One region of the Arthrobacter sp. SLBN-122 genome, then DNA from elsewhere that is predicted to be linked to it. Evidence: predicted binding sites of a transcription regulator. Region 1 holds the regulator's gene; the other holds the start of a gene.
The links. Region 1 encodes Rex, which represses fermentation and respiration genes when NADH is low (regulators of the CRP and FNR family bind a similar motif). Its sites were predicted from a motif close to CTTGTGAANNNNTTCACAAG; they were not measured.
Positions count from the first base shown of each region.

Region 2: araB (ribulokinase) is a predicted target of Rex. The motif match lies at 4,520-4,539, and genes of this name have one in related genera.

Region 1 covers NZ_VFMS01000001.1:1,051,599-1,062,963, forward strand. The annotation lists gene FBY36_RS04990 (TlpA family protein disulfide reductase) at 1-389, opposite strand, end outside; gene FBY36_RS04995 (histidine phosphatase family protein) at 425-1,105, opposite strand; gene FBY36_RS05000 (YceI family protein) at 1,324-1,872, shown strand; gene FBY36_RS05005 (hypothetical protein) at 2,096-2,929, shown strand; gene FBY36_RS05010 (redox-sensing transcriptional repressor Rex) at 2,995-3,699, opposite strand; gene FBY36_RS05015 (glutaredoxin family protein) at 3,817-4,071, opposite strand; gene FBY36_RS05020 (HAD family hydrolase) at 4,150-4,968, shown strand; gene FBY36_RS05025 (IS110 family transposase) at 4,998-6,068, opposite strand; gene FBY36_RS05030 (30S ribosomal protein bS22) at 6,485-6,583, opposite strand; gene FBY36_RS05035 (helix-turn-helix domain-containing protein) at 6,735-6,947, opposite strand; gene FBY36_RS05040 (3-deoxy-7-phosphoheptulonate synthase) at 7,102-8,223, opposite strand; gene FBY36_RS05045 (glycoside-pentoside-hexuronide (GPH):cation symporter) at 8,459-9,784, opposite strand; gene FBY36_RS05050 (acetylxylan esterase) at 9,833-10,852, opposite strand; gene FBY36_RS05055 (rhamnulokinase) at 10,907-11,365, opposite strand, start outside.
Region 2 covers NZ_VFMS01000001.1:2,763,959-2,775,323, reverse strand. The annotation lists gene FBY36_RS12955 (LacI family DNA-binding transcriptional regulator) at 1-298, opposite strand, end outside; gene araA (L-arabinose isomerase) at 347-1,867, opposite strand; gene FBY36_RS12945 (L-ribulose-5-phosphate 4-epimerase) at 1,899-2,615, opposite strand; gene araB (ribulokinase) at 2,612-4,378, opposite strand; gene chvE (multiple monosaccharide ABC transporter substrate-binding protein) at 4,645-5,772, shown strand; gene mmsA (multiple monosaccharide ABC transporter ATP-binding protein) at 5,879-7,408, shown strand; gene mmsB (multiple monosaccharide ABC transporter permease) at 7,413-8,693, shown strand; gene FBY36_RS12920 (MFS transporter) at 8,764-10,017, opposite strand; gene FBY36_RS12915 (elongation factor G-like protein EF-G2) at 10,057-11,365, opposite strand, start outside.

The DNA.
Region 1 (11,365 bases):
AAGGTCTTCTCGAACGCCTCCGCCGTGGGCTTTTCGTCCCGGAGGTTGACGCCGAAGAACTGGACACCCTGGTCCTTGAACTCCTGGTGCAGTTCTTCGAGGAGCGGTGCCTCCACCCGGCAGGGGGCGCAGGCGGCGAACCAGAAGTTCAGGACGCTGACCTTGCCCTGGAAGTCGGCGGGGGTTACTGCGGTGCCGTTGAAAAGCGCACCCTGGATCTGCACGGCTTCCTTACGGTCCGCCGCGGCGAACTCGGTCACGGAGCCGTCACCCGCCACATAGTTTTTGTTGTCGCCCGCCTTGGCCTGCTTGGCCAGCGCATCCTCCTGGGCACAGCCGGACAGGCCCAGGGTCAGTGCGGTGAGGGCCAAGCCGCCGGCAGCGAGCATGCTCCGGCGCGAGGGAAGGTTGTTGCTGCTCACGGTCAGGCTCCAGGGGTGCTGGCGGCACCGGGAAGAAGGGATGCCGCGGGTTCGCTGTACTCGACCCGCAAAAGCGAGCCGTCGTCGTCGAACACCAGGGACGTAACGGAGGTCAGGGTGCACTCGCGCTTGCGCGGATCGTGCCACAGGGGCCGGCCTTCGGCACTCAGCCGGGCCGTCCAGATGGGCAGCTGGTGGCTCACCAGGATGGCCTCGGGCCCCCGGGCGCCGAAGTCGCCTGCAGCCAGTTCGATGGCCCGCAGCCGGGCGTCCTGTGCAGCGGCGGCCACCCTCGCGGCCTGCCGCTTGTACGGTTCGCCCCACGACGGGCGCAGCGGGTTGAGCAGGCGCGGCCAGTGGCGCGGCCGCCGGAGCTCGGCCTTGGTGACCTTCATGCCCTCGAAGTAGTTTTCGGCTTCGATGATTCGCTCATCGGTGTGGATCTGCAGGCGCAGGGCTTCCGACGTCGGCCGCGCAGTCTCCTGCGCACGGTCGAGCGGGGAGGCGGCCAGGTAGGTGATGCGGGCGCCGAGCTCGGCGCGCTGCCGAAAGTGTTCTGCGAGCGTCCGGGCCATCTCCTGCCCCAGTTCGGAGAGGTGGAATTCGGGAAGCCGCCCATAGAGAACGCCGTCGGGATTATGGACCTCGCCGTGGCGGAGCAGATGGACAGTGGCTTGGGGCATGTTTACCAGTTTCTCAAAGATGGCGTGCGATCCGAAATCTTCCGCACATGCTTTCTACAAACAGTAGAACTGAAGTTTTTGAAGAAATGTTCCGGAGCCGGGAACAAAACATGCAAATGCATGTTTATACTTGATGCAGCAAGTTAGTTGAGGCTTCAACAGATGAAGGTTCAACAGTAGAACAACCAGCGCCACATACCTATACAAGGAGCAACATCATGGCACTTCCCGCAGACGTCACCACCGGTACCTGGACCCTGGACAACTCCCACAGCGAGATCGGCTTCACGGTCCGCCACGCCGGCATCAGCAAGGTCCGCGGCCAGTTCAAGGAAGCCGCCGCCACCCTGGACCTGGCCCAGGAGGTTGCCGACTCCACCATCAACGCCACCATCCAGACCGCCAGCTTCGATTCCGGCGACGTCAACCGCGACGGCCACGTCAAGGGCGAGGACTTCTTCGACGTGGAGAAGTTCCCCGAGATCTCCTTCGTGTCCAACGGCCTGGTGGCCAAGGGCAACAGCTACGAACTCACCGGCGACCTGACCATCAAGGGTGTCACCCGTCCGGTGACCCTGGAAACCGAATTCAACGGCGTTGCCGTTGATCCGTTCGGCAACACCCGCGCCGGCGTCTCCGCCGAGACCACCATCAGCCGCAAGGACTTTGGCCTCACCTGGAACGCGGTCCTGGAAGCCGGCGGCGTGCTGGTCAGCGACAAGGTTGCCATCAACCTGGAACTCGCCTTCATCGCTCCCGCAGCATAATTTCACCCCCTCAGGGGCAAACCCCGGCACCAGGCCAACCCGCCTGGCGCCGGGGTCCCTTGTTTAACGGCAACTGCTTAACGGCAACCACCTGCGGCAATAGCGTTGGAATCACCCACAACGCCGCCTGCCGGGGGTACGGTGGACTTAAGCCATGCTGGGGGGAAGGCAGAGGACCGATTCCCGGCAGCCTACCCGGATCCCAACCTGCAGAAGGAACGCCATGAGTACTCCTCCCGTCCCGCCACCCGCGCCCCAGGACCCCCATTCCGGCAACGGCCAGCCGGGGCATGACCAGGCCGGCAACCAGTCCGGAGACCAGCAGCCCCGCTACGGCCAGAACGCGCCGCAGTATGGGCAGAATGCCCCGCAGTACGGCCAGAACACGCCGCAGTACGGCTCCCAGCCGCCGGCAGCGCCGCAGTACGGCCAGAATGGCCCGCAGTATGGGCAGAACCCTCCCCAGTACGGCTCCCAATATGGGCAGAATGCACCCCAGGCTCCCGGCTACGGCCAGAATGCGCCCCAATACGGGCAGTCGCCGTATGGCCAGTACCCCTCGGAGCAGCCGCAACCCGCCGGCGCCAAGGGAATCCCGCAGCTGGTGAACATCTCCTTCTGGCTGCTCATTGCGTCAGCCGTCATTTTCGTCGTCGCAATGCTCACCGGCCTCAGCCAGCTGGACGACCCCGCCTACCGGCAGGCCTTTGAGCAGCAGATGGAGGCCGGCGGCGCCACCGGAGTCACTTATGACGACATCCAGGGAGTCATTGCCGGAACCCTGGTGGTGTTCGCGATCATCGGCGTGGCCCTCTACCTGCTGGTGGCCTTCTTTGTCCGGAAGGGCAAGAACTGGGCGCGCATCCTGGGCACGGTGTTCGCTGCGCTGTCAGTGCTGGGCCTCTTCGGTCCCCCCAGCCTGGGCACAATCGGAACGCTCCTGGGAATCGCGGCCATCGTGCTGCTCTACCTTCCCGGGGCCGCCCCGTACTTCCGGAAGCAGCAGCCGTTCGCCAACCCGTACCCGGGCGGCTTCGGCAATCCGTACGGACGGTAGCGGTACCAGCGCTGAAATCAGGCGGCCCGGGATGCATCGCATCCCGGGCCGCCTGATTTAAATTCCTAGGCCGTCTGCCCTGGCGTCTGGGCCCGTTGCGCGTGGTAGGCCAGGATCTGGAGTTCGGTGGCCATGTCCACCTTGCGGAGGTTCACGCCTTCGGGAACCTGCAGCATCACTGGTGCGAAGCTCAGCACGCTGTGCACGCCTGCCGCCACCACGCGGTCGCACACCCCCTGGGCCACCGCGGCAGGAAGTGCCAGCACCACCATGTTGGCCCCCGTACGGTGCAGGACGGTTTCAAGGTCTGCCACGTCGCTGACGCGCAGCCATCCCACCTCGTTGCCCACCACCATCTGGTCGGCGTCGAAGATGGCCACCACATCGAACCCCCGCGATTCAAAGCCGCCGTAGCGCGCCAGCGCCTTGCCCAGGTTGCCGGCGCCCACTATGGCCACTTTCCAGTCGTGGGTCAGTCCCAGGGCAGCGGCAATGTGGCGGCTGAGGTACTGCACCTCATAGCCAACACCCCTGGTCCCGTAGGACCCCACATGCGACAAGTCCTTGCGCAGTGTTGAGGAACTGACGCCTGAGGCTTCTGCCAGGGACTCGGAGGAAACGCGCTCCACGCCCTCGGACAGCAAGGTGTTCAGGGCGCGGAGGTAAATGGTCAGCCGGGCCACGGCGGCAGGAGGTATCTGCTTGGCGATTGGGCCCGTGGCATCCGGAAGGTCCGGGACAGGCTGGGGCGTTGAACCCAGGGATGTCACCCGCACCTCCCTTGCATCGCGTTGTGAGTCCACTCTAGGTCCCTGCCGCTCATGGCTTCAAAACCCGGGCCATCGAAAACCCGCGGCATCCGGGCATCTGATGTCACTGCCGCTCCCCTACTGGGCCATGGCGCGCTGCAGCACGCGTTCCAGGCGGGCCTCGTCGATCTTCCAGAAGTCGCGCTGCACGCCGTCCACCAGCACTACGGGGATTTCCTCGGCATAACGCTCACGCAGGTCGGGCTGGTTGTCCACTTGCTCTTCGCTCCACGTCAGGCCCAATGTGGCAGTGACCCGGGCGACGGCGTCGCGCGCCTCCTCGCAAAGGTGGCAGTCAGCTTTGGTGACCAGGACGACGCGAGGTGTAGCCATGGCTTAACGGTATCGCCGTTCGTGGCGTGCCGGTGACGCCGACGGCGGCCGGCCAGTGGATTGACTAGACTCGAGTCCATGCCCGAGGAGAAATACGTCGCCGTAGTCACGCGGCCGGTTGCTGCGCCGCAGCCGGGCGAGGCGGCGTTTTTCGATGTGGACAATACCTTGATGCGTGGCGCCAGCCTCTTCCATGTGGCGCGGAAGATGCACCAGCGCGGAGCCTTCACCCTGAGGCAGGCGGCTGGTATGGCCTGGCAACAGTTCAAGTTTGTGGCCCGCGGCGAAAACATGGATGACGTCCACGCCGTCCGCGACTCCGCCCTGAACCTGGCAGTGGGCATCAGCGTGGACGACATCAAGGCGCTGGGTGAAGAAGTTTACGACGAAATGATTGCGTCGCGGATCTGGCCGGGCGCCAAGGCCCTGGCCGAGCAGCACCTGAGGGTAGGCCGCCGCGTCTGGCTGGTGACGGCCACCCCCATCGAAGTGGCCACTGTGATCTCCACCCGGCTGGGACTGACCGGAGCCCTGGGAACCGTGGGCGAGGTATCGGACGGCATGTACACGGGCAGGCTGGTGGGAGACATCCTGCACGGCTCGGCCAAGGCCGTGGCCGTCCAGGCCATCGCGGACGCGGAAGGCCTGGACCTGAAGCGCTGCTGGGCCTACAGCGATTCCTACAACGACGTTCCGCTGCTTTCGCTGGTGGGCCACCCGGTGGCCATCAACCCGGACGCCAAGCTGCGCCGCCACGCGCGCGACCACAACTGGCCGGTTTACGATTTCCGGGCCGGCAGGCGCGCCGCCACCTTTGGGCTCAAGGCGGCCACCTTCGGCGGAGCCGTTTACGGCCTTTGGAAGGGCTTCGCCCGCATCCGCGGCCCCCGCATCTAGGTAGCCCTAAGTGACCCTTCTATGGTTCGTCAAGCCTGGGAGGCGCTGGGTGTGGCGGCGTTGAGGGTGCGGTAGATACGTCGGGCGAGGTAGCGTTTCACGCAGCGGCGGATTTCCCTTTTGGTGCGTCCTTCGGTTTGTCGTTTGGTGACGTAGTTGCTGGTCTCGGTGTCGAACGTCATTCTGCTGAGGGCGACCATGTGCAGTGCCCTGTTCAGGGTTCGGTCACCGCCGCGGTTGAGTCTGTGCCGGACGGTGTTCCCGGAGGAGGCTGGGATCGGGCTGGCCCCGGCTAGCGAGGCGAAGGCGGCTTCGGACCGGACCCGGCCGTGGTGTGACCAGGCGGTGAGGCAGATGGCGGCGGTGACGGGGCCGAAGCCGGTTTCCTGGAGCAAAGGTGCGGCTTCGCTCACTTCCACCAGTTCGGTGATCCGGTCGTTGTTGGTTTTGATCTCCGCGTCGAGCTCGCCGATCCGCTTGGCGAGCCGGACTGCTTCTGAGCGGGCGATCGACAGTGCCAGTGGTTCTTCACGGGCGCGCCAGCGGCAGACTTCACGGATCTGGGTTCCCGTGAGGGGTTTGCGGGCGTCAAGGCCAAGGTCGTTGACCCGGGCCAGCGCTGTTAGGGCGTTCACGGCCCGGGTGCGCTCGGTCGTCATCGACTCCCGCGCGGTGACCAGGACCCGCAAGGCGGCCCGGATACCTTCGTTCAGTCGTGGCCTGCGCAACTGATCCGTTTCCAACGGCAGGACGGCCGCGGCGATCCGGTGGGCATCCAACAGGTCGGATTTGCCAACCCCGTGATGGGACCGGGCATCCATCCTCGGTGCTTCGGCGACGTCGTAGCCGGCGGCGCCTACAGCTCCGGCGAGGAGGGCACCATAGGACGCGGCTCCCTCGATCACCCACAAGGTGGCCAGGTCAGCTCCGATGTGACGTGCCACCCAGGCCAGGGCGCGGTTGATCCCGGCGCTGGTGGTCGGGAAGTCCCGGGTTTGAAGCAGTTCCCCGGTTGTGGTGGTGATGATCGCGTAGACATGGTTTTTGGCGTGGGTATCGACGCCGACGACAAACGGGTGCGAATGCGTAACGATAGACATAGCGGTTCTGGCATCTTCCTCTAGACCGGATAGGGTCAGGCCGCGTTCGGCCGGTACCAGTCCGGGTAGAGGTCACTTCGGAACAGCACTGTGACGAGCCACGCCCCCTTAGAGGGGCCGGGCAACCTTCTGATCAAGTCACCGAGGTGGGCCGGGCAGGTGCCGGCCGTCCACCCCAGCGGACGGACAAGTCATTGAAAGGCACCCACAAGGGGGCCAATCGTTTTGTGAGTCACGACCACAGGGCGGAACGGCCAACACCTACTCTGCCAGCCAGTCCCGGACCAGCCACCCCAATCCTCACAGTCGTTTTGGGCCCTCAGAACGACACTTACTGCTACCTGGTTGGGCGGGGGACACAGAAATGCCCGCCGCCTTGGAAGGCGACGGGCATTTCCACGCTGTTCGAAGTATGTCTACTTCTTGTTACGGCGCTGGTGACGGGTCTTGCGAAGCAGCTTGCGGTGCTTCTTCTTGGCCATACGCTTGCGACGCTTCTTAATAACTGAACCCACGAAAGTTCCTTACAAACTAGATGCAGTACCTGTCTGATGGAGAATGTCCGTGGACAGAGCTACGAACTGAACAACTGACAGATTCTTACAATGACGTAAAACGTTCCTTAACAGGGTACCGCCTATCGGGAGCGGCTCAGGACAGGCCGCCTCAGGCGGTCTCGGTGTGGCCGTCCACCACAGCACCCTTGAGGTACTGTTCGACGGCGTTTTCGGGGACCCGGTAGGAGCGGCCGAAGCGCACTGCCGGCATTTCGCCGGAGTGGACCAGGCGGTAAACAGTCATTTTGGAGACTCGCATGACCTCGGCTACTTCAGCCACGGTCAGGAACTTCGCGTTGGAGAAGTTCTGTTCTGCCGACATTTCCCTATTTTCCTTTGCTGACGGATGGACAACAGTGACCCCAGGTACGTGCCAATGCGGTGTTCCGATGCTGAGCCATCCACCAACCACCTAAAAAGATACTCTAGATGTTCCTGTGGCAGATGTGAAAGTAGTGCTTCCCCTATTTCACCCCCTAATTTGACTGCCTCCGCTTCCGTGCCGATGCCGCCAGCTGTTCAAGAACGGACGCGGAAACCTCCCAGTCCATGCAGGCATCCGTGACGCTTTGCCCGTAGACCAGCTCCAACCGCCCGGCTGCATGATCCGCAACATCCAGGTTCTGCGCGCCGCCCACCAGGAAGCTTTCCAGCATCACCCCGGCCACGGCCCGCGCCGCGGCACCGCCTTCCTCCAGCTGGGCTCCGATTTCCAAGGCAACCTCGGCCTGCCGGTGGTGGCTCTTGCCGCTGTTGGCATGGCTTGCATCAACGATCAGGCGGGGATTCAGTCCCTTGCCTGCCAGTTCAGTAGAGGCGCGTTCGACGTCGGCCGCTGAGTAGTTGGGCCCCTTGCGGCCGCCGCGCAGGATCACGTGGGCGTCCGGGTTGCCGGCCGTTGCCACCAGCGCCGCCCGGCCGTCGCCGTCGATCCCCAGGAAGGCCTGGGCAGCCGCCGCGGCACCGCAGGCGTCGATGGCCACCTGAAGGCCGCCGTCGGTCCCGTTCTTGAAGCCGATGGGCATGGAGAGCCCGGACGCGAGCTGGCGATGGATCTGGCTTTCCGTGGTGCGGGCGCCGATGGCACCCCAGGAGATCAGGTCCGCCATGTACTGCGGGCTGATGGGTTCCAGGAATTCGGTGGCGGTGGGCAGGCCCAGCGCGGTGACCTGCTGCAGGAACTGCCGGGCGGTCCGGAGGCCCGTGACCATGTCGTGGCTGCCGTCAAGCCGCGGATCGTTGATCAGGCCCTTCCAGCCTACGGTGGTGCGCGGTTTTTCGAAGTAGGTCCGCATCACGATCAGCAGGTCTTCCCGGTGCTTCTCCGCCTGGCTGACCAGCCGCCGGGCGTATTCCAGGCCGGCTTTGGGGTCGTGGATGGAGCAAGGGCCAACGATGACCAGCAGGCGGTCATCCACGCCGTCCATGATGGCGCGCACTTCGTCGCGTCCGCGTTCGACGACGGCGGCCGCCCGGGCGTCCAGGGGCAGTTCCGCGAGGAGGTCGGACGGAGCGGGCAGCGGAGTGAATTCGCTGACGCGCAGGTTGGAGGTGGACGTGGTGTCGCTGGCGGTTGCTGCGGCTGTTGCGGTGCTCATGTTCGGGGTCCTGTTCCAGATGGGAAGCGGGCCCGGATTTCAGAACCCGCCGGAGAAACGGCGAAGGGCAGAGAATGATCTCTGCCCTGTTGGCTCTGAAGGAATGCTGGATGCGTGTCAGTTAGACGCGGGCCCCTCCAGAGCCAACGAAAAATACGCATACCAACGGTTAGTCATGGAAAAGACCATAAGCCCAGGCCGCCGCGGGCGCAAAATCAGTGTCCGTCACATTCCGTTACCGCCGGCTTTGGAGTCCGGCCACCAGTTCTGCGTGCTTCCGGTCAGTCAGGCGGTACCAGTACATGATGCCGACCGCTGCCAGCACCAGGACGGCGGGCAGCAGTCCGGCGGCGGCCCGGATGGCCATGACCGCCGGGGCGGCCTGCTCCGCCAGGGACGAGGAATACCCGCCCCACGCCAACGCGAAGGCCACCAGCCCGCCGCCGAAGCCCATGCCCAGTTTCCGGGTTGCCGCCAGGAGCGCATAGTTGATGCCCTGGACCCTGACACCCGTCTTCCATTCGCCGTATTCCACCGTGTCCGCGATCAGGGCCCAGGTGAGGATGCTGACCGTTGCGGCGGACAACTGCGCCACGACCATTCCGGCCACTGCCGGCCAGGGCACTCCCGCGGGCGCCAGGAAAACCACCATCCCGCCTGCGGTGCCCAGCAGGCAGCCCACGGTGAAGACAGCCTTCTTGCCCCACCGGGCCACCGGGCGCGGCATCACGACGGCCAGGGCCAGGGTGATTACCACCTGCGTTGCCGCCAGTAACGGAAAGAGATCCACCCGGCCAAGGACGTCACGCAGGTAGTAGAACTGGGCGGCCACGGTGGCGGAGTTGCCCGTCACCAACAGCACGGAGCTGAGGCACAGGACCACCAGGGGCGAGTTGACCTTGAGCGCCTCCACGGTCTGGCGCCAACTGATCCTCGGGACGCTGCCGGCCACCTGTTCCCGGCATGCGATCCCCGTGAATACGTAGAGCGCGGAACCAATCACCGCGAAGGCCAGCGTCAGCACGGTGAAGATCTGCTGGATGTCCCCGCCCCTGCCCAGGAGCGGGGCCACGAAGAACCCGAGCGCAGCCCCCGTGGACAACCCGCCGATGGTCCGGGCGCCGGCCAGCCTGGCCCGTTCCCGGGGGTCCTGGGTCATGGCCCCCACCAGGCAGCCGTAGGGAACGTTCACCAGGCTGTAGGCAAGGCAGACCAGACCGTACGTGCAGTAGGCATACAGGAGTTTCAGCGCTGGTTCGACGTCCGGCACATGGAACACGGCAATCCCGAGCACCAGTGGAACAAAGCCGAAGACCAGGAAGGGCCGGAACTTTCCCCAGCGGGGGCTGTGGAAACGGTCCACGATCCGGCCTGCGGCAATGTCCGTGAAGGCGTTGAACACCCGCGCCACCACCAGGAGCGTGCCGGCAGCGGCGGCGCCAATGCCGGCAACATCGGTGTAGTAAACCAGCAGGAACATGTTGGCGGTACTGATGATCATGCTGTTCGCCGCGTCGCCCGCGCCATAGCCCCAAATGGCGGCCCTGTTCAGTCGCTTCATTTCTCCTCGTCACGGAACGAGAAAACGTTTTCTCATCCCGTAGGGAATCTACCCCAAAAGCTTGCGGAGAAACACCAGCTGCCGGATCCAGTGGTGCTCCTGGCCGCCTTCGTGGTTGTTGAACCGGTACACCTCGATCTCCTTCTCCGCCCCGCCTGCGGAGGAAGCGGACATGCCGGAGCCGTAGGCGTTGAAGCTGGCGAAGACGGTGGACGCCGGGCAGATGTCGTCCATCAGCGCCGCTGAGTACAGTGCGGGTGCGGTGGCGGAGCGCGCCAGGTTCACACCGTCGAAGTAGGCGAGGACGGCAAGCGTGGACTCGTAGCTGTCCCTGTGCCGTGCCAGGAACTGGGCGATTTCCGGGTAGGGCCCGCGCGGGGTGATGTCAATGGCGCGGGGGAAGTCCTGGAGGAAGGGGACGTCGGGCAGCGCGGCGATGACGCCGTCGAGCCTTCCTGCGGTAAGCCCTGCCGTGGCCACCACCAGCCCGCCGCCCTGGCTGACTCCGGCCAGCACCACCTTGGACGAATCCACGTCGGGGTGGGCCTGGGCGGCCTCCACCGCGCGGAAGGCATCCACATAGACCCGGCGGTAGTAATAGTCCTCCCGGCTGGCGATGCCCCGGGTCATCAGGCCGGCGTGGGCAACATCGCCGGCAGAGGGGTGGGGGTCCGCCGTGTGCCCCAGCGTGCCGCCGTACCCCTGGCCGCGCGTGTCCATGATGAAATGCGCGTACCCGGCCTGCGCCCAGCGTGTGTCCTGGTTGACCAGGCCGCGGCCGCCGGAATAGCCGATGTAGTTCACCACCACCGGAAGCCGCGCGCCGGCGTCCCGGTGGGCCGGAAGATGCAGCCAGCCTTTAACCGGTGCGCCGCCGAAGCCGGAGAAGGTGACATCAAAGGTGTCGATCACGGTGAGGTAGTTCTCCACCGGCTCAAAGTGCGCGTCCAGCGGGAAGGCACGCGCCTCCGCAAGGGTGGCATCCCAGAATGCGGCCATGTCCTCGGGCGGAGTGACGGCCGAGGTGTAGCTGCGAAGCTGGTCAAGGGGCAGGTCGAAGAGGGGCATCGTTGTCCTTCGGCTTTCAGTTGTTCGTAGGCCTCACGGGGAGTTCCTCTATTTCTAGCGCACGTACCCCTGGTGCGCGGTGATGAGGGGTTCGTACCGGCAAAGGCTGGTTCCGGCGGCCATGATTCCGCGCAGGTCCGGCAGCCCGCCGGTGGCAGCACCGGCGGCGCGGGCCTGGATGAGCACGTTGCCCAGGGCGGTGGCTTCGACGGGACCGGCCACGACGGGGCGCCCGGTGGCATTGGCGGTGAGCTGGCAGAGCAGGGTGTTCTGCGAGCCGCCGCCCACCACGTGCACCACGTCCACCTCGCAGTCCGCCAGGCGTTCTGCTGCCGTGATGGTTTTGGCGTATGCGGCGGCGAGGCTGTCCATGATGCAGCGGGTGATGGCTGCGGGATCGTTGGGCAGGACGTCACCTGTACGCCGTACCGCCGCCCGGATGCGCTCGGGCATATTGCCCGGGGCGATGAAGTAGGGATCGTCGGCATTGACCTGGGGACCGCCCGCAGGCAA
Region 2 (11,365 bases), 1.7 Mb from region 1:
CGAAATACCCTGCGTCCCGCGCAGCGCGTTCCACTCCCAGCATCGTATTGGCGGGCCCGTACTGTGAAAGTTCGCTGCCCAGGACGCCGATGGTCTGTGAGCGCCGGGTGACCAGGCTCCGGGCGGCGGTGTTGCGGCGGTAGCCCAGCCGGGCAATGGCCGCTTCCACCTTTTCCCGTGTCCCGGCGCTCACATTGGGGTGGCTGTTGACCACGCGTGACACCGTCTGGTGTGAGACCCCGGCCAGCTCCGCCACGTCCTCAAGCCTCGGCAGCCGTACCGGCTTGCCGGGCGTCACGAGGTTCTTGCCATTGGCGGGGGCCAGGAGCTCAGCCGTGCCACGGAGTCAGATCCCGCCGGCGAGTTTGTAGTAGGCGGCGTTCCAGTTCAGGTCCTTCTTGAACTGCCGGATGGTGGTGCCCTCGTCAATCGTGAGCAGCTCCGTCCGGGCAATTTCCGCGAAGTCCTCGAACACGTCCATGCCCACCTGGGTGGAGAGCACGGTGTGGTGGGCAGCGCCGGCGGTGAGCCAGGCGGCGGCGGAGGTGGCGAAGTCCGGCTTGGGCTCCCAGAGGGCGCGGGCAACGGGCAGGTTGGGCAGCGGCTGGTCCAGGGGAACGACGTCCACGGCGTTGGCCACCAGGCGGAAACGGTCCCGCATGTCGGACAGGGCGACGACGACGCCCGGGGAGGCGTCGGCGTCGAACACCAGGCGGACCGGGTCCTCCTTGCCGCCGATGCCCAGCGGGTGGATTTCCAGGCGGGGCTTGGATGCCGTGAGGGAGGGGCAGACCTCCAGCATGTGGGCGCCCAGGATCTTTTCGGACCCGGGTTCCAGGTGGTAGGTGTAGTCCTCCATGAGGGAGGCGCCGCCGGGCAGGCCTGCGCCCATCACCTTGGCAGCGCGGACCAGGATGGCGGTCTTCCAGTCGCCTTCGGCGCCGAACCCGTAGCCGGCGGCCATGAGACGCTGCACCGCCAGGCCCGGAAGCTGGCGCAGGGCACCGAGGTCCTCGAAGGAGGTGGTGAACGCGGCAGAGCCGTTGCCCTCCAGGAAGCTGCGCAGGCCCAGTTCAATCCGGGCGCCGTACCGCAGCGAATCGTGCCTGTCCGCGCCTGCGCGGAGCTCCGGCACCACGTCGTAAAGGTCCTCATATTCGGCCACCAGGGCGTCGACGTCGGACTCTGCCGCGCCGTGCACGGCGTCCGCGAGTTCGTTGACGGACCAGGTGTTGACCGCGACGCCGAAGCGCAGCTCCGCTTCGGTCTTGTCGCCTTCGGTGACGGCCACGTTGCGCATGTTGTCTCCGAAGCGGGTCAGCTTCAGGGTCCGCACGGCGGCCCAGCCGGCGGCGGCGCGCTGCCAGGAACCCACCTGGCGTGCCACCTCGGGGTTGGAGACGTGCCCCACGACGGTCTTCCGGGCGATGCCCAGGCGGGACTGGATGTATCCGAACTCGCGGTCGCCGTGCGCGGCCTGGTTCAGGTTCATGAAGTCGAAGTCGATGTCCGCCCACGGCAGGTCGCGGTTGGCCTGGGTGTGCAGGTGCAGCAGGGGCTTGCGCAGCAGGTCCAGGCCCTGGATCCACATCTTGGCCGGGCTGAACGTGTGCATCCAGGCGGTGACGCCGACGACGGAATCATCCGAGTTGGCCTCAAGGGCGGTGCGGCGGATGGCGTCAGAATCGGTGAGGACCGGCTTCCAGACGATCTTTACCGGGACGGCGGAACTGGCGTTGAGCTGGTTGGCGATCTCCTGCGACTGGGCGGCAACCTGTTTGAGGACTTCCTCCCCGTACAGGTGCTGGCTGCCGGTGAGGAACCAGACCTCGTAGCCGTCGAGGGAGGTGTTTGCTGCGGTGCTCATGGATTCTCCTGGAAGTTATTGGGTGACGGCGTTACTGGCCGTAGACGTTCTGGTAGCGGGCGTAGAGGGAGTCGATGGAGCCCTGGTCGATGGGCAGCGGTTCACCGAGCTGCCGTGAGATGTGGACGGTGCGGGCCACTTCCTCACACATCACGGCCGCTTTCACGGCGGACCGGGCGTCCTTGCCGATGGTGAACGGGCCGTGGTTCTGCATCAGGACCGCCGGGGAATTGGAGTTCTTAAGCGTTTCCACGATGCCGTGGCCGATCGAGTCGTCCCCGATCAGCGCGAACGGGCCCACGGGGATGGAGCCGCCGAACTCATCGCCCATCATGGTCAGCACGCACGGGATGGCCTCGCCCCGGGCAGCCCACGCGGTGGCGTAGGTGGAGTGCGTGTGCACCACCCCGCCCACCTCAGGCATGTGGCGGTACACGTAGGCGTGCGCGGCGGTGTCCGACGACGGCGACAGCGCCGGATTGCCCCAATCGACAGTGCCGCCGCCACCGACGTTGGTGCCCCGCACGGGAGTGCCGTGGAGGTCGGTGACGATCATCTGCTCGGGAGTCAGGTCCTGGTAGGAGACGCCGGAAGGCTTGATGACCATCAGGTCGGTGCCCGGCACGCGGGCCGAGACGTTGCCCGCCGTCCATACCACCAGTTCGTAGCGGGTCAGCTCGGCATGCAGCGCACACACTTCCTCGCGGACCCGGGCAATGGTCTCCAGGATTCCTGCATCGGTGCTCATGCGGACACCTCCACGGCCGTTTCGGCTGCAGAACCGGCGCCGGTGCCGGGAAGGACGGTCCGGGCAGCTCTGCGCTGGATGGCCTTAAGCCGGTGCATCACGTCATTGCCGCCGCGGCCGAAGTAGTCGTGCAGGGCCTTGTACTCCTGGAACAGCTCGTCGTAGGCAGCAACGTTTTCCGGGATCGGGGTGTAGACCTCGCCGGGTTCGGCGCCCATGGCTGCAGCAGCTTCGCGGATGTCCGCGTATTCACCGGCGGCAACGGCCGCGTGGATGGCCGACCCCAGGGCCGGACCCTGCTCAGAGCCGATGGTGGACAACTGCAGGCCGGTGGCGTCAGCGTAAATCTGCATCAGGAGCCTGTTCTTCAGCAGGCCGCCGGCCACGATGAATTCCTTGACCGGAACGCCGGCGTTACGGAATGCGTCAACAATGGTGCGGGTACCGAACGCGGTGGCTTCAAGCAGGGCCCGGTAGGTGTCCTCGGGCCTGGTGGCGAGGGTCTGGCCCACCACGATGCCGGACAGCTCGTGGTCCACCAGGACTGAGCGGTTGCCCGAGTGCCAGTCAAGCGCAATCAGGCCGTGCTCCCCGATGGCCTGCCGCGACGCCAGGCCGGTGAGGTACTCGTGGATACCCATTCCGGCTTCCCGGGCCGCCTGATGGTATTCCGGCGGGACGCCGTACTTGGTGAACCAGCCGAAGATGTCCCCCACGCCGGACTGCCCTGCCTCATAACCCCACAGCCCGGGTACGATGCCGCCGTCAACAGCCCCGCACATGCCCGGTACTTCATGCAGTTCGGTGCCGTTCATGACATGGCAGGTGGAGGTGCCCATGATGGCCACCAGCTGGCCGGACTCCACTGCCTTCGCAGCCGGTGCCGTGACGTGGGCGTCAACGTTTCCCACGGCCACGGCGATGCCCTCCGGAAGGCCGGTCCAGGCCGCCGCCTCCGACGTCAGGGTGCCGGCGGCGTCGCCCAGCCGTCCGATGGTGTGCTCGAGTTTGGAGCTGACAAAGTCCTTGAAGTCCGGGTTCAGGGCGGACAGGAACTCCTCCGATGGGTACCGCCCGTCCTGGTAGATGCCCTTGTAGCCGGCCGTGCAGGCGTTGCGGACGTAACGGCCGCACAGCTGCCAGACGATCCAGTCGGCCGCCTCCACCCAGTGGTCCATTTCGGCGTAGGCGTCCGGGTCCTCTTCCAGGAGCTGCAGGCCTTTGGCGAATTCCCACTCGGAGGAGATCAGGCCCCCGTACCGCGGAAGCCAGTCTTCGCCCCGTTCGGCCGCCAGCCGGTTGATCCGGTCCGCCTGCCCCTGGGCGGCGTGGTGCCGCCAGAGCTTTACATAGGCGTGCGGGCGGTTGGCATAGCCAGGCAGTTCGTTCAGGGGCGTGCCGTCAGCTTTGACCGGCACCATGGTGCAGGCGGTGAAGTCGGTTGCAATGCCGACGACGGCGGCCGGGTCGATCCCAGCGTCCGCCACCGCGGCCGGGACCGCGTTGCGCAGGACGTCCCGGTAGTCGTTGGGCACCTGAAGTGCCCATTCCCCGGGAAGCCGTGCCCCGTCGTCGCCCGCCACGTCTTTGGGCAGGGAGCCGGTCACCACTGCATGGGGATACTCGTGGACGGCGCTGCCAAGCTCCTTGCCGTCGCGGACGCGTACCACCACGGCGCGGCCTGAGAGCGTTCCGTAGTCCACCCCAATGACGCAGTGGTCGTGGCGGGGCTCGGAACTGGAAGTGAACAACGCATCTGGCATGGGGTTGCCTCCATCCGGGAGGCAAGGGCCTCATTACCGGGTTTTGTAGGGTCAGGGTCAAGCTAAGTGCTGCAGCAAGTGTGAACGCTAACAAAGCAGAAGTCAATGAAGTCGAAAGAGTTTCGGGATTCTGGGAGGATGCTCTTGTTAGCGTTCACAAATCAGTCTATATTGAACCGACACATCAACAATGTGGCCAGGACCGGAAGCGTCGCCGCTTCCCCGTCCAACAACACTTCGCGGCAATGCTGCCGCGGAAGGAGATAATGGTGAGAATCAAAAAACTCATGGGCGCGGTGGCCCTTGTCCTCGCCCTGACCGTGGGGGCTACCGGTTGTGGCTCCCGTGGCGGAACCAGTGAATCCAGCGGCGCGGCGAAGCCGGCCGACTCGCTGGTTGGCATTTCGATGCCCACCCAGACATCCGAACGGTGGATTGCCGACGGCGCCAACGTTGAGAAGTCCCTGAAGGACCTCGGCTACAAGACGGACCTCCAGTTCGCCAATGACGACATTCCAACACAGGTCTCGCAGATCGAAAACATGCTGACCAAGGGCGCCAAGGCCCTGATCATCGCTGCCATTGACGGCACCACGCTGACCGACGTCCTGGCAAAGGCCAAGGAGCAGAACGTGAAGGTGGTTGCCTACGACCGCCTGATCAACGGCACCGCCAACGTGGACTACTACACCACCTTCGACAACTACACCGTGGGCGTCCAGCAGGCTACCTCGCTGCTGACGGGCCTGGGCCTGGTGGATGCGAGCGGCAAGAAGGTGGAGGGCAAGGGGCCCTTCAACATCGAACTTTTCGCCGGAAGCCCGGACGACAACAACGCCAACTTCTTCTGGACCGGTGCCATGGACACCCTCAAGCCGTACATGGATGCCGGCACCCTGAAGGTTCCCAGCGGCCAGACCAAGTTTGAGCAGGCGGCCATCCTTCGCTGGCAGGCACCCGTGGCACAGAAGCGCATGGAGGATATCATCACCTCCGCCTACAGCTCGGGCACCAAGCTGAACGGCGTCCTTTCGCCGTACGACGGACTGTCGATCGGCATCATCTCCGCCCTCACCAGCACCGGCGGCTACGCCAAGGGAAGCCTGCCGGTGGTCACCGGACAGGACGCCGAAAAGGGCTCCGTGAAGTCCATCATCGCCGGCGAGCAGTACTCCACCATCTTCAAGGACACCCGCCAGCTCGGCGCGCAGGCTGTCAAGATGGTTGACGCCGTCCTCAAAGGCCAGGAACCTGAAACCAACGACACCAAGACCTACAACAACAAGGTCAAGGTTGTCCCGGCATTCCTGCTGAAGTCCGTGATCATCACCAAGGACAACTACAAGAAGGAACTGATCGACTCGGGTTACTACAAGGACTCCGACGTCAAGTAGTCAACGTCCGCGGGCTGTGGCCGGACCTCCATCCGGCCACAGCCCCGCCCGCAGCCTCCTGCACCAGCAGGAAGGCCAAGCTTCGACCAGTCAGTGGGAATTGACGATGAACACACCCATTCTTCAAATGCGAGGAATCACCAAGACGTTCCCCGGCGTGAAAGCGCTGCAGGACGTCACACTGGATGTGAACCGTGGAGAGGTCCACGCCATCTGCGGTGAGAACGGAGCCGGCAAATCAACGCTCATGAAAGTGTTGTCCGGCGTCTATCCACACAACACCTTCGACGGGGAAATCCTCTTCGAAAATGAACCCTGCAATTTCGCCAGCATCTCGGACAGCGAGAAGCGGGGCATTGTGATCATCCACCAGGAACTGGCGCTGAGCCCGTTCCTCTCCATCGCCGAGAACATCTACCTTGGCAACGAACAGGCCACCAACGGGTGGGTGGACTGGCGTAAGACCAACCTGGAGGCCGCAAAGCTGCTGGCCCGCGTGGGCCTCGACGAAAACCCTGTCACCCCCGTGCAGCACATCAGCGTGGGCAAGCAGCAGCTCGTGGAAATCGCCAAGGCGCTGTCCAAGGAAGTGAAGCTGCTCATCCTGGACGAGCCAACGGCCGCCCTCAACGATGAGGATTCCGGCCACCTGCTGGACCTGATCCTCCACTTGAAGGGCCAAGGGGTCACCAGCATCATCATCAGCCACAAACTCAATGAAATCCGCAAGGTGGCCGACGCCGTCACCATCATCCGCGACGGCAAGACCATTGAGACCCTCCGGCTCGATGAAGGCCAGATCACCCAGGAACGGATTATCCGGGGCATGGTGGGCCGGGACCTGGAGAGCCTGTACCCGGACCGCGAGCCGAACATCGGCGAAGAGGTCCTCCGGATCGAAGACTGGTCTGTCCGGCACCCCCAGGACCACAGCCGCATGGTGGTGAGGAACGCCAACCTCCATGTCATGAAAGGCGAGGTGGTGGGACTTGCCGGACTGATGGGCGCCGGGCGCACGGAACTTGCCATGAGCGTCTTCGGCCGCACCTACGGCACCGCCACGTCCGGCAAGGTCTACAAGTACGGCGAGGAAATCAACACCGCCACGGTCTCGGACGCCATCAGGCATGGCATTGCCTACGCCACCGAGGACCGCAAGCATTACGGCCTGAACCTCATCGAGGACATCAAGCGCAATATCTCCCTGGCAGCGCTGCGCAAGCTCGCCAAACGCGGCTTCGTGGACAAGAACCAGGAGACCGTGGTGGCCAACGGCTACCGGAAGAGCATGAACATCAAGGCGCCCTCGGTGGCCGCCATCACCGGGAAGCTCTCCGGCGGAAACCAGCAGAAGGTGGTGCTGAGCAAGTGGATGTTCTCTGACCCCGACGTGCTCATCCTCGATGAACCCACCCGCGGCATCGATGTCGGCGCCAAGTACGAGATCTACACGATCATCGCCAAACTCGCGGCCGAAGGAAAAGCCGTAATCGTCATTTCCTCGGAACTTCCCGAGCTCCTGGGCATCTGCGACCGCATCTACACGCTCGCCGCCGGCCACATCACCGGTGAAGTGCCCATTGCCGAGGCCACCCAGGAAACCCTGATGCACTACATGACCAAAGAGAAGGAATAGCGAAATGTCCGCCTTACGAGAATCGCTCGGATTCCTCACAAGCCGCCTCCGCCAGGTTGGCATCTTCGTTGCCCTGATCCTGATCGTCCTGCTGTTCCAGGGGCTGACCGGCGGAATCCTGCTGGAACCGCAGAACGTGACCAACCTGGTGGTCCAGAACAGTTACATCCTCATCCTGGCCATCGGCATGGTGATGGTGATCATCGCCGGGCACATCGACCTTTCCGTCGGGTCCGTCGCCGGGTTTATCGGCGCCGTGGCCGGCGTCATGATCGTCCACTGGGGCTGGCCCTGGTGGGCGGCAATCCCTGCCTGCCTGCTGGTCGGCGCCCTTGTAGGCGCCTGGCAGGGGTACTGGATCGCCTACGTGGGGATCCCCGCCTTCATCGTCACGCTGGCGGGCATGCTGATCTTCCGCGGGCTGACGCTGATCACCCTCAAGAACCAGCAGATCACCCCCTTCCCCGCCGAGCTGCGGGCCCTGGGCGGCGGCTTCCTTCCCGACATCTCCGGCGGCACGTCCGTCCTGGAATGGCTCACTGTCATCCTGGGCGTCGGGGCCACGGCGGCCCTGCTGATCCAGGCCTTCAAGGAGCGAAGGATCCGCAGGAAGTTCGACCTCGAAAGCGAGCCCCTGGTCTGGTTCATCATCAAGACCACGTTCACGGCCCTGCTTATGCTCATCATCACCTTCCTGCTGGCCTCCTACCGTGGCACGCCGATCGTCCTGGTGGTCCTGGCCGTGCTGGTGATCGCCTACACCGCCCTGATGAACAACAGCGTCTTCGGCCGGCACACCTACGCCATCGGCGGCAACCTGCATGCGGCTGAACTGTCGGGCATCAAGACCAAGGCCGTCACGTTCCGGCTCTTCGTGAACATGGGAGTGCTCTCCGCGCTGGCGGGCCTTGTCTTCACCGCCCGGCTCAACTCGGCGCAGCCCGCCGGTGGTACGGGCTTCGAACTGGACTCCATCGCCGCGGCCTTCATCGGCGGCGCCGCAGTCACCGGCGGCATCGGAACGGTGGCGGGAGCCATGATCGGTGGCCTGATCATGGGGGTGCTCAACAACGGTATGTCCATCCTGGGCCTGGGCACCGATTACCAGCAGCTCATCAAGGGCCTGGTCCTCCTTGTCGCCGTCGGGTTCGATATCTTCAACAAGAACCGCAGCGGAGGCGGCGGGGACCTTGGCAAGCGGTTCAAGCTGAAGACCACACCCCCGCCCGCGGAGGAAAAGCCGACGCCGGCTGCCAGCGAAACGGTGGAGGCAGGCGTTAAGTAGGACGCGCTTTGAAGGCCCTTGGACCCGGATTAATTTCGGGGCCAAGGGCCTTCACGTGCGTCCTGGCTCTTTACGGCGTTGCGGCCAGTCCCGTGGCAACATCCGCCGGCGAGCGCCGGCGCCGGCTGAGGAGGATGAAGGGTGCCGCCAGCAACTGCACCACGCCGCCCAGTGCCAGTGACGCGGGATATCCGAAGACGTCGGCCGACCTGCCGAGCACCGGCTGCACCACCACTCCCCCGCTGGAGCCCATCAGCGAGGCGAAACTCAGGACGGTCGCCCGCTGCTTCGAACCGATCATGTCATTCAGGTAGGCCTGGCGCACCGGGGTGCCGGCGGACCCCACCACGGCCCAGAGTGCCAGGAGCACCAGGGCCAGCCAGAAGATGCTGGTGGCCAGCAGCACCACCAGGACCACGGAACTGGTGACGGTTGAAGCGATCAGCACGGTGGTTCGGCGGCGGACCAGTTTGCGGACCAGCGGGGCCAGCCAGCCGCCTGCGATCTCCGAGCCCGCAACGATGGCCGCTGCCAGGCCTGCGATGGCGTAGGCCTTGGGATCGCCGAACAGCTGCAGCAGGTAGGGCTGGAGGGCATAGAAAACATAGAACCCCACGCCTTCGGTGAACGGGGCGGCCAGCATCATGTACCTCACCGGCGGGTTCCGAAGGCCGCCGTCCAGCGAGGCCTTGAGGACCGCCCGGGTGGCCTGGACGGGGTGGGCCGAACGCTCCGGTATGAAGCCGACGTCGTGCATGAGCAGGAAGGCCACCGCGAACATGGCCACCAGCACCCCAACGCGCAGCAGGAACGGTACGCCCAGGTTTGTTGCCTGCGCGATCACGCCGCCGGCCACTGAACCGGCCAGCATGGCGATGCCGGAGACCATCTGGCCGCGGCCCAGGACAGCTTCCAGCCCGCCGTCGTAACCGGAAAAGTGCAGGGCGTCCACCAGCCAGGCTTCCACTGCCCCCGAGAAAAAGGTGAATCCAAGTCCCAGCAGCGCCGACACCGCGGCCCACCACCAGAACGGCGCGGACAACTGCCACAGCAGGTAATAGAGGTAGGTGGAGGCGGCCAGGGTCACGGTCCCCAGCAGGAAGGATGCACGCCGCCCCCAGCTGTCCGCCACCACCCCGGTGGGCACCTCGAAAAGCACCATCCCGGCCGTGAAGAAGGCATTCGCGGCAAAGGCCTCCAGGTTGGTCAGCCCGGCGTCGAGCAGGAACAGCGTGTTGATCCCCCAAATGAACGATGCCGCAAGGGTGTTGCCCAACGTCAGCGTCAGGTAGACGGTCTGAATCTTCCGTGCTGCAGCGTTCACCGGCGGACGGCGCTCTTGATGCCTGTTCCCACGGCGGGCTCAGGACGGGCTGTAGTTCGGGGGCACGGGGTCATGGCGCAGGTACTGGCGGCGGAAGCGCCCGGTGCCGGCCGTCAGGGCCCGCAGTTCAACCGCATACCGCAGGAGTTCCTGGTCCGGGACTTCGGCGCTGATCTCGGTGAGCCCCCCGCCGGAGGAGGTGGTGCCGGTGAGGCGTCCCCGCCGGCCGGACAAGTCGCTCATCACCGTCCCCACGTGTTCGTCGGCCACGGTGATGGAGACGGAGGACACCGGTTCCAGCAGCTGGATCTTCCCCGCCGCCGCGGCCTCCCGGAGTGCCAGGGCACCGGCCGCCTGGAACGCCGCATCCGACGAATCCACACTGTGGGCCTTGCCGCCCACCAGGGTCACCCGCAGGTCAACCACGGGGAAGCCGGCTGAAACGCCTTTCTCCATTTGGGCCCGGACCCCCTTCTCGATCGACGGGATGAACGTTCCGGGGATGACACCGCCCACCGTCTTGTCCACGAACTCGAACCCGCCGCCGCGCTCCAGCGGTTCCACCTCGATGTCGCACACGGCGTACTGGCCGTGGCCGCCGGACTGTTTGACGTGGCGGCCGTGGCCGGCGGCGGCGCCCGCAAAGGTTTCACGCAGCGGCGTCACCACGTCCACGCTGTGCAGTTTCACGCCCTGGTCCCGCAGCCTGTCCAGGACTACCTCCGCATGCGCTTCGCCCATGCACCACAGCACCAGCTGGTGCGTTTCGGCGTTCCTGTCCACGCGCAGCGTGGGATCCCCTGCCGCGATACGGCCCAGGCTGCGGGCCAATGCGTCCTCATCACTGCGGGAATCGGCTTCCACGGCAACCGGCAGCAGCGGCTCCGGCATCTCCCAGGTGGCGAGCAGCAACGGGTTTTCCCGGGCGGAAATGGTGTCCCCTGTTTCGGCGCTGCCCAGCTTTGCCAGCGCGCACATGTCCCCCGCCACGCAGAAGGGAACGGGCCGAAGGGCGGCACCCAGCGGTGAGTAAATGTGGGTCACCCGTTCATCGGTGTCATGGTCCTGGTGGCCCCGGTCCGCCAGGCCGTGGCCACCCACATGGACCGGAGAGTCATCCCGGAGCGTCCCGGAGAAAACCCGCACCAGGCAGATGCGGCCCAGGAAGGGATCGTTGGAAGTGCGCACCACTTCGGCGGCGAGCGGGCCGGACGGATCGCAGGAAAGGCTTCCGGCAGGTTCCCCCGCGAGATCCGTGCTGTCCGGCAGGCTGCGTTCCCCCGGCGGTGGAAAGGCGCGGACCAGCAGGTCCAGCAGTTCAGCGGTGCCCAGCCCGGTGACGGCGGAT